Regions from separate parts of the Kosakonia sp. MUSA4 genome, predicted to be linked through region 2. Evidence: predicted binding sites of a transcription regulator. Region 2 holds the regulator's gene; the other holds the start of a gene.
The links. The regulator sigma-54, encoded in region 2, starts transcription at its own class of promoters, with help from an activator protein. The targets are predictions, from matches to a motif close to GTTGGCACANNTTTCGCTNT.

Region 1 (3,417 bases), 1.8 Mb from region 2:
AACCACTGAATGGCGAAACCAGGCGTGCAACTGACGGTGACTTTGTTCTGGCAGGCGTTATCCATCAGCCGCTGCGTGGCCTGCGATATCTGGTTAAACGCGGGCTGGATAGCGCGCAGATAAATGTGCCCTTCTGCCGTCAGCGCCAGAAAACGCGGACCGCGCATAAACAGCCGGATATTCAGCCACGCTTCCAGCCTGGCAATTTGCTGGCTCACGGCACTGGCGGTAATGCATAACTCCTCGGCCGCCGCTTTCATACTCATATGTCGGGCGACAGTAGCAAAACAGATCAACGCCTGCAGGGGCGGTAGGGTCATCGCGGCTCTCCGCATAATTAAGTGCAACTAAACTGTAGCAAAAATGCTGGTTTGTCAGCCTGATGCCGCCGGGGTAAAACATTTTTAGTTAAAAACGCAACACGAGGAGTTGCACAATGCGGGCCATTGATTACCTGAGATTAGTGATGCTGGCGGCCATCTGGGGCGCCAGCTTTCTGTTTATGCGGATTGCCGCACCGGAATTCGGCGCCATCAACACCGCTTTTCTCCGCGTGCTGTTTGGCTTTGCTGGCCTGGCGGCGCTGCTGGCGCTATTTCGCCGCGCGTTTCAGTTTTCCGGTAAGTTGCGCGCGACCTTGCTGCTTGGGGTGATCAACTCCGGGCTGCCGTTTTTGATGTACTGCCTGGCTGCGCGCTGGCTGCCTGCCGGGTATTCCGCCGTTCTCAATGCCACCACGCCGTTGATGGGCGCGCTGGCGGGCGTGGCGTTTTTTGGCGAACGCCTGAGCGGGAAAAAGTGGGCGGGCGTTGTGCTCGGGCTGGTGGGGATTTTGACGATTACCACGCTCGGCGAAATGCGCAACGTGCAGGAGGTCGCCGCTGGCGTGGCGGCTTGCCTGGTGGCGACCGGCTGCTATGGCATTGCCGGTTTTCTCACCCGCCACTGGATAACGGCGCGCGGCGGTCTGGAGCCGACGCTGGTCGCCTTCGGTAGCCAGGCGGGCGCTACGCTGTTTTTGCTACCGTTCTGCGCCTGGTCGATTGGCAGCGGCGCAACCATCAACTGGGCGCAGCCGTCCGTGTGGGCCTGCGTGCTGGCGCTGGGCCTGCTTTGTACCGCCGTGGCGTATATTCTCTATTTTCGCCTGATTGCCGATATCGGGCCGCTGCGCAGCCTGACTGTCACCTTTCTTATCCCGCCGTTTGCCGTGCTGTGGGGCTACCTCGCGCTGGGCGAAACGCTGAACGGTGGGTTTGTTATCGGCGCGCTGATTGTCTGCCTGGCGGTGTGGCTGGTGGTCAGCCCGACGGCCGCGAAACGCCGTTAGTACAGCTTCTGCTACGCTTACCTTCACACCACTTTAGCGCGCTGCCGCTGCGCTTCGCCTCAAAATGGTGCATTTGCGCCTGTACTCGCCACGAAAACGCATTGCCAGCCATGCTGGCATGCTTTCTGCATTTTTACAGAATCTTCACACGCGCAATGCAGGGGATGACAATGATAAAAATAACGCTTCCGACAGCACCTTACTACGATGAGATGCTCAGCGCAGAGGGCAGTCAACGCCAGCATTACGATGCCTGGTGGCAGTGGCTTCAACAGACCGACCAGCACGCTATCCATCAAAAGAAAGAACAGGCAGAACTGCTATTTCACCGGGTGGGCATTACCTTCAACGTTTATGGTGAAGAGGGCGGCACTGAACGCCTGATCCCCTTTGACAGCGTACCGCGAATTATCCCGGCCCATGAGTGGCGCATCCTCGATCAGGGCATCCGCCAGCGCGTCAAAGCGCTAAACGCTTTCCTGTACGATATCTACCATCAGCAAAATATCCTCAACGCCGGTATTGTCCCGCGCGAGCAGGTTCTGGCGAATGAGCAGTACCAGCCCTGTATGCAGGGCGTGGATCTGCACAACAATATTTATGCTCACATCACCGGTATCGACATGGTACGTAACAGCGATGGCCGCTATTACGTGCTGGAAGATAACCTGCGCACCCCGTCCGGCGTCTCCTATATGCTGGAGAACCGCAAGATGATGATGCGCCTCTACCCGGATCTCTTCGCCAGCCAGCATATTGCGCCGGTCGAGCGCTACCCCGGCTACTTGCTGCAAACCCTGCGTGAAAGTACGCCGGTGGACGATCCCACGGTGGTGGTGATGACGCCAGGGCGTTTTAACAGCGCCTATTTTGAGCACAGTTTTCTGGCACAGCAGATGGGCGTTGAGCTGGTAGAAAGCGCCGACCTGTTTGTCAAAGGCGGTGCGCTCTATATGCGCACCACCGAAGGCCCGTGCCGGGTGGATGTGATCTACCGCCGCATTGACGACGCGTTTCTCGATCCGCTGGCGTTTCGCGCCGATTCAATGCTCGGTGTTCCTGGCCTGCTGTCGGTCTACCGGGCGGGCGGCGTGGTACTGGCGAACGCGATCGGCACCGGCGTTGCCGATGATAAATCCATTTACCCCTATGTGCCGGAGATGATCCGCTTCTACCTCAGCGAGGAGCCGATTCTCGGCAATATCGCCACCTGGCAGTGCCGCAAACCCGACGATCTTAACTATGTGCTGGCCCACCTCGACAGCATGGTGGTGAAAGAGGTTCACGGTGCGGGCGGATACGGCATGCTGGTCGGGCCAAAATCAACCCGCCAGCAGATTGAGGATTTCCGCAAGCGGCTGCTGGCAAACCCCGGCAACTATATTGGCCAGGAGACGCTGGCGCTCTCCACCTGCCCGACCTTTGTCGAAGAGGGACTGGCGCCGCGCCACATCGATCTGCGCCCGTTTGTGCTCTCCGGCGAAGAGGTTCGCCTGGTGCCGGGCGGCCTGACGCGCGTGGCGCTGAACGAAGGTTCGCTGGTGGTGAACTCGTCGCAGGGCGGCGGCACCAAAGATACCTGGGTGATGGAGGAGGATGAATGATGCTAAGCCGCACAGCCAGCGAACTGTACTGGATGGCCCGCTACCTGGAGCGGGCAGAGAGCTTTGCCCGCGTGCTGGATGTCACCTGGAAGCTGTCAATGATGCCGCGCCACCGCCAGCAGCAACACGATCTGGCGCTGCCGCTCAATCTCACCTTTTCCCATGAGCTGTTTCAGCAGCGTTACGCCCGCTTTTCCATGAACAACCTGCTGAACTTCTTCGCCCTCGACAGCCACAACCCGAGCAGCATTTATAGCTGTATTGAAATGGCGTGGAATAACGCCCACGCGGTACGCGGCAGCCTGTCGTCAGAAGTGTGGGAGTGCATCAACACCACGCGTATCGACATCCGCAATCTGCGTCAGTCCGGGGTGGATAAAATCGGTATTGATACCTTTTTTGACTGGGTGAAAGAGCGCTCGCATCTGTTTCGCGGTGCGATGTTCGGCACGCTGCTGCGCAACGATGCGCAGTGTTTTATTC
Region 2 (3,417 bases):
GTCAAAGACGTAGTCGGCATCGATAGGGATGCCGTGCTTAAAGCCGAACGACTCAAAGACCATGGTCAGTTCGCGCTCGCGCTTGCCGAGCAGGCGGGTGCGCAGCATTTCGGCCAGCTCATGTACCGACATTTCGGAGGTATCGACAATCAGGTCCGCGCGGGAACGCAGTGGCTCCAGCAGGTTGCTCTCTTCATCGATAGCGCTTTCCAGCGATAAATTCTTGCTGGAGAGCGGATGTAAGCGGCGCGTATCGCTGTAGCGCCGAATCAGCGTGTTGCGGTCAGCATCAAGGAACAGCAGCTGCGGCGAGAAGGCATCTGGCAGACTGCTCATCGCCTGTTCAAAAATTTCCGGTGATTCCGGCATGTTACGCACATCAATACTGACGGCGGCAGAGGTCTGACGATCGGCGAGCGTCTGCGCCAGTTGCGGCAGCAGCACGACCGGCAGGTTATCGACACAATAGAAGCCCATATCTTCCAGGGCGCGCAGGGCCACGGATTTTCCTGAACCCGAACGACCACTTACGATCATCAGGACCATGAACCGTTTCTCCCCACAACGACAAAAAAGGTGTTCTTCCCGTTACGCATCGTCGCTTTCGCCTTCTGTCTGCGTGATTATCTGATACAGCTCTTCATCGTTCTGCGCACTGCGCAGGCGACGACAAATGGTTTTATCCGCCAGCCGTTTAGCCACCAGCGAGAGCGTATGAAGATGCGTTTTGGTTTGATCGGCCGGCACCAGCAGTGCAAACAGCAGATCAACGGGCTGATTATCGATAGCGTCGAAAGCTATGGGCGTTTCGAGCTGCACAAAAACGCCGACGGCACGCAGCGTGTCCTCTTCCAGCTTACCGTGGGGAATGGCAATACCGTTACCAATACCGGTACTGCCCATTTTCTCACGCGTAAGAATGGCTTCGAAAACGACCTGTGGCGGCAGGCCGAGCTGTTTTGCCGCCAGTTCACTGATGATTTCCAGCGCTCGTTTTTTGCTCTGGCAGTGAACGCCGCTACGTGTACATTCCTGGTTAAGGACATTGCTCAGTTGAAGAGCCGAATCGTTATTCATCATAATTTCACCTAAGCGCCGTCAGAGCTAAGCACCCTACCGGGTTACGGTAGGGTGCAACGCGCCAAACGAACGCCCGGACAATTAGTGTTGTTTCAGTTTATCTTTATGTTTTGTCAACTGCCGCGATAGTTTATCAATCAAACCGTCGATGGCAGCGTACATATCCTGTCCTTCCGCGCTGGCATGCAACTCACCTCCATTTACATGCAGGGTTGCATCCGAGGTATGGATCACTTTCTCCACTTTCAACACAATATAGACCTGATTAATCCTTTCGAAATACTGCTCAAGCTTGGCAAATTTGCTGTTCACAAATTCACGTAAAGCATCAGTGATCTCGACGTTTTGTCCTGTGATGTTAAGCTGCATAGTGTCTTCCTTATCGGTTGGGTCACACCAGCTGTTTACGCTGGTTAGACGGCGGAATGGATAAAGACTCTCGATACTTCGCAACGGTACGCCGCGCTACCATAATTCCTTGATCGGAAAGCAGCGTCGTCAGCTTACTGTCGCTCAGCGGTTTTGCAGGGTTTTCTGCGGCGATTAATTTCTTAACCAGCGCGCGAATGGCTGTTGACGAGGCTTCGCCGCCGCCTTCCGTATTCACATGGCTGGAGAAGAAATACTTCAGTTCAAAAATGCCGCGAGGACTGTGCAGGTACTTCTGAGTTGTCACACGGGAAATCGTGGACTCGTGCATTTCGACGGCCTGGGCGATATCCGCCAGCACCATCGGTTTCATAAACTCTTCGCCCTGTTCAAAGAACGCCTGCTGCTGCTCAACGATGCAGCGGCTGACGCGCAATAGCGTGTCGTTACGGCTTTCAAGGCTTTTGATCAGCCACTTCGCTTCCTGCAAATTACTGCGGATAAACTGGGTGTCGGCGTCATTGCGCGCGCCGCCGCCCATTGAAGCGTAGTGCTGGTTGATTTGCAGACGCGGAATGCTGTCGGAGTTCAGTTCTACCGTCCAGCGCCCGTTATGCTTACGCACCAGCACATCCGGAATGACATATTCTGGTTCGCCGGTCTGGATCGACTGGCCGGGGCGCGGATCTAGCGACTGGATCAAATTTACTGCTTCTTTCAGCACGTCTTCTTTAAGACGCGTGACGCGCATAAGAGAGCGGAAATCGTGGTTAGCGAGCAGATCGAGGTGATCGCTGATGATCAGGCGAGCCTCTTCGCACCAGGGCGTATCTTTCGCGAACTGGGAAAGTTGGATCAACAGGCAGTCGCGCAGATCGCGCGCAGCGACGCCAACCGGATCGAAACGCTGAACGCGCTTTAACACCGCTTCAACTTCATCGAGACCGATTTCTTCATCACCCATGCTTTCCAGCACATCCTCAAGCGACACGGTAAGGTAGCCGGTCTCATCGACCGCATCGACAATAGAGGTTGCGATTGCGCGATCGGTATCGGAAAACGGCGTTAACTCTACCTGCCACATCAGGTAATCCTGAAGAGACTGTGTCGTTTCCCCCTGATAAATCGGCAGTTCGTCATCAATATAATCGTGGCTGCTGCCGGAAGGTGTTCCAGCGGTATAAATCTCATCCCAACTGGCGTCCAGCGGCAGCTCTTCGGGCATCTCTTTCTGTTCGAGCGCGTCTACAGTATCCAGGCCTTCATTTTCCTGGGTTTGTTGGCTATCCACTTCTTCATGAAGATCGGCTTGTTCCAGCAATGGGTTACTCTCCAGCGCTTGCTGAAGTTCCTGCTGAAGTTCTAACGTAGACAGCTGCAACAGACGGATAGCCTGTTGCAGTTGCGGCGTCATAGCTAGCTGTTGGCTAAGCCTTAATTGCAAACCTTGCTTCATATTCAGAGCAGCACTCTCCGACAAAATACCTCGATAAACTCTACCCTATCAGAGTCTGAAGTCTTCCCCAAGATATACGCGCTTAACATGTTCGTCTTCAAGGATTTGCTGCGGTGTACCATGAGCAATTAAATGCCCCTGGCTGACGATATAAGCTCGTTCACACACCGCCAACGTTTCGCGAACATTGTGGTCAGTAATCAACACGCCTAACCCACTGTCACGTAAGTGTTCAATGATGCGCTTGATGTCGATAACCGAGATAGGATCGACGCCCGCAAAGGGTTCATCCAGCAAAATAAATTTAGGATTTGCCGCCAGTGCGCGCGCAATTTCAACACGGCGACGTTCACCACCGGAAAGGGACTGCCCCATATTGTCTCGCAGATGCTCAATATGGAACTCTTCCATCAATTCGTTAGCGCGATCGTCGCGCTGTTCGGAAGTCAGATCGTCACGGATCTGAAGTACCGCCATCAGGTTGTCATACACGCTCAGACGACGAAAAATGG

Region 1: the regulator sigma-54 is predicted to act here: its motif matches at 1,443-1,462, upstream of C0557_RS04570 (circularly permuted type 2 ATP-grasp protein).

What each region holds. Positions count from the first base shown of each region.
Region 1 is NZ_CP025697.1:970,521-973,937, reverse strand. It holds gene gcvA (transcriptional regulator GcvA) at 1-320, opposite strand, end outside; gene C0557_RS04575 (DMT family transporter) at 437-1,330, shown strand; gene C0557_RS04570 (circularly permuted type 2 ATP-grasp protein) at 1,501-2,934, shown strand; gene C0557_RS04565 (alpha-E domain-containing protein) at 2,934-3,417, shown strand, end outside.
Region 2 is NZ_CP025697.1:4,885,218-4,888,634, reverse strand. It holds gene rapZ (RNase adapter RapZ) at 1-546, opposite strand, end outside; gene ptsN (PTS IIA-like nitrogen regulatory protein PtsN) at 589-1,080, opposite strand; gene hpf (ribosome hibernation promoting factor) at 1,162-1,449, opposite strand; gene rpoN (RNA polymerase factor sigma-54) at 1,472-2,905, opposite strand; gene lptB (LPS export ABC transporter ATP-binding protein) at 2,954-3,417, opposite strand, start outside.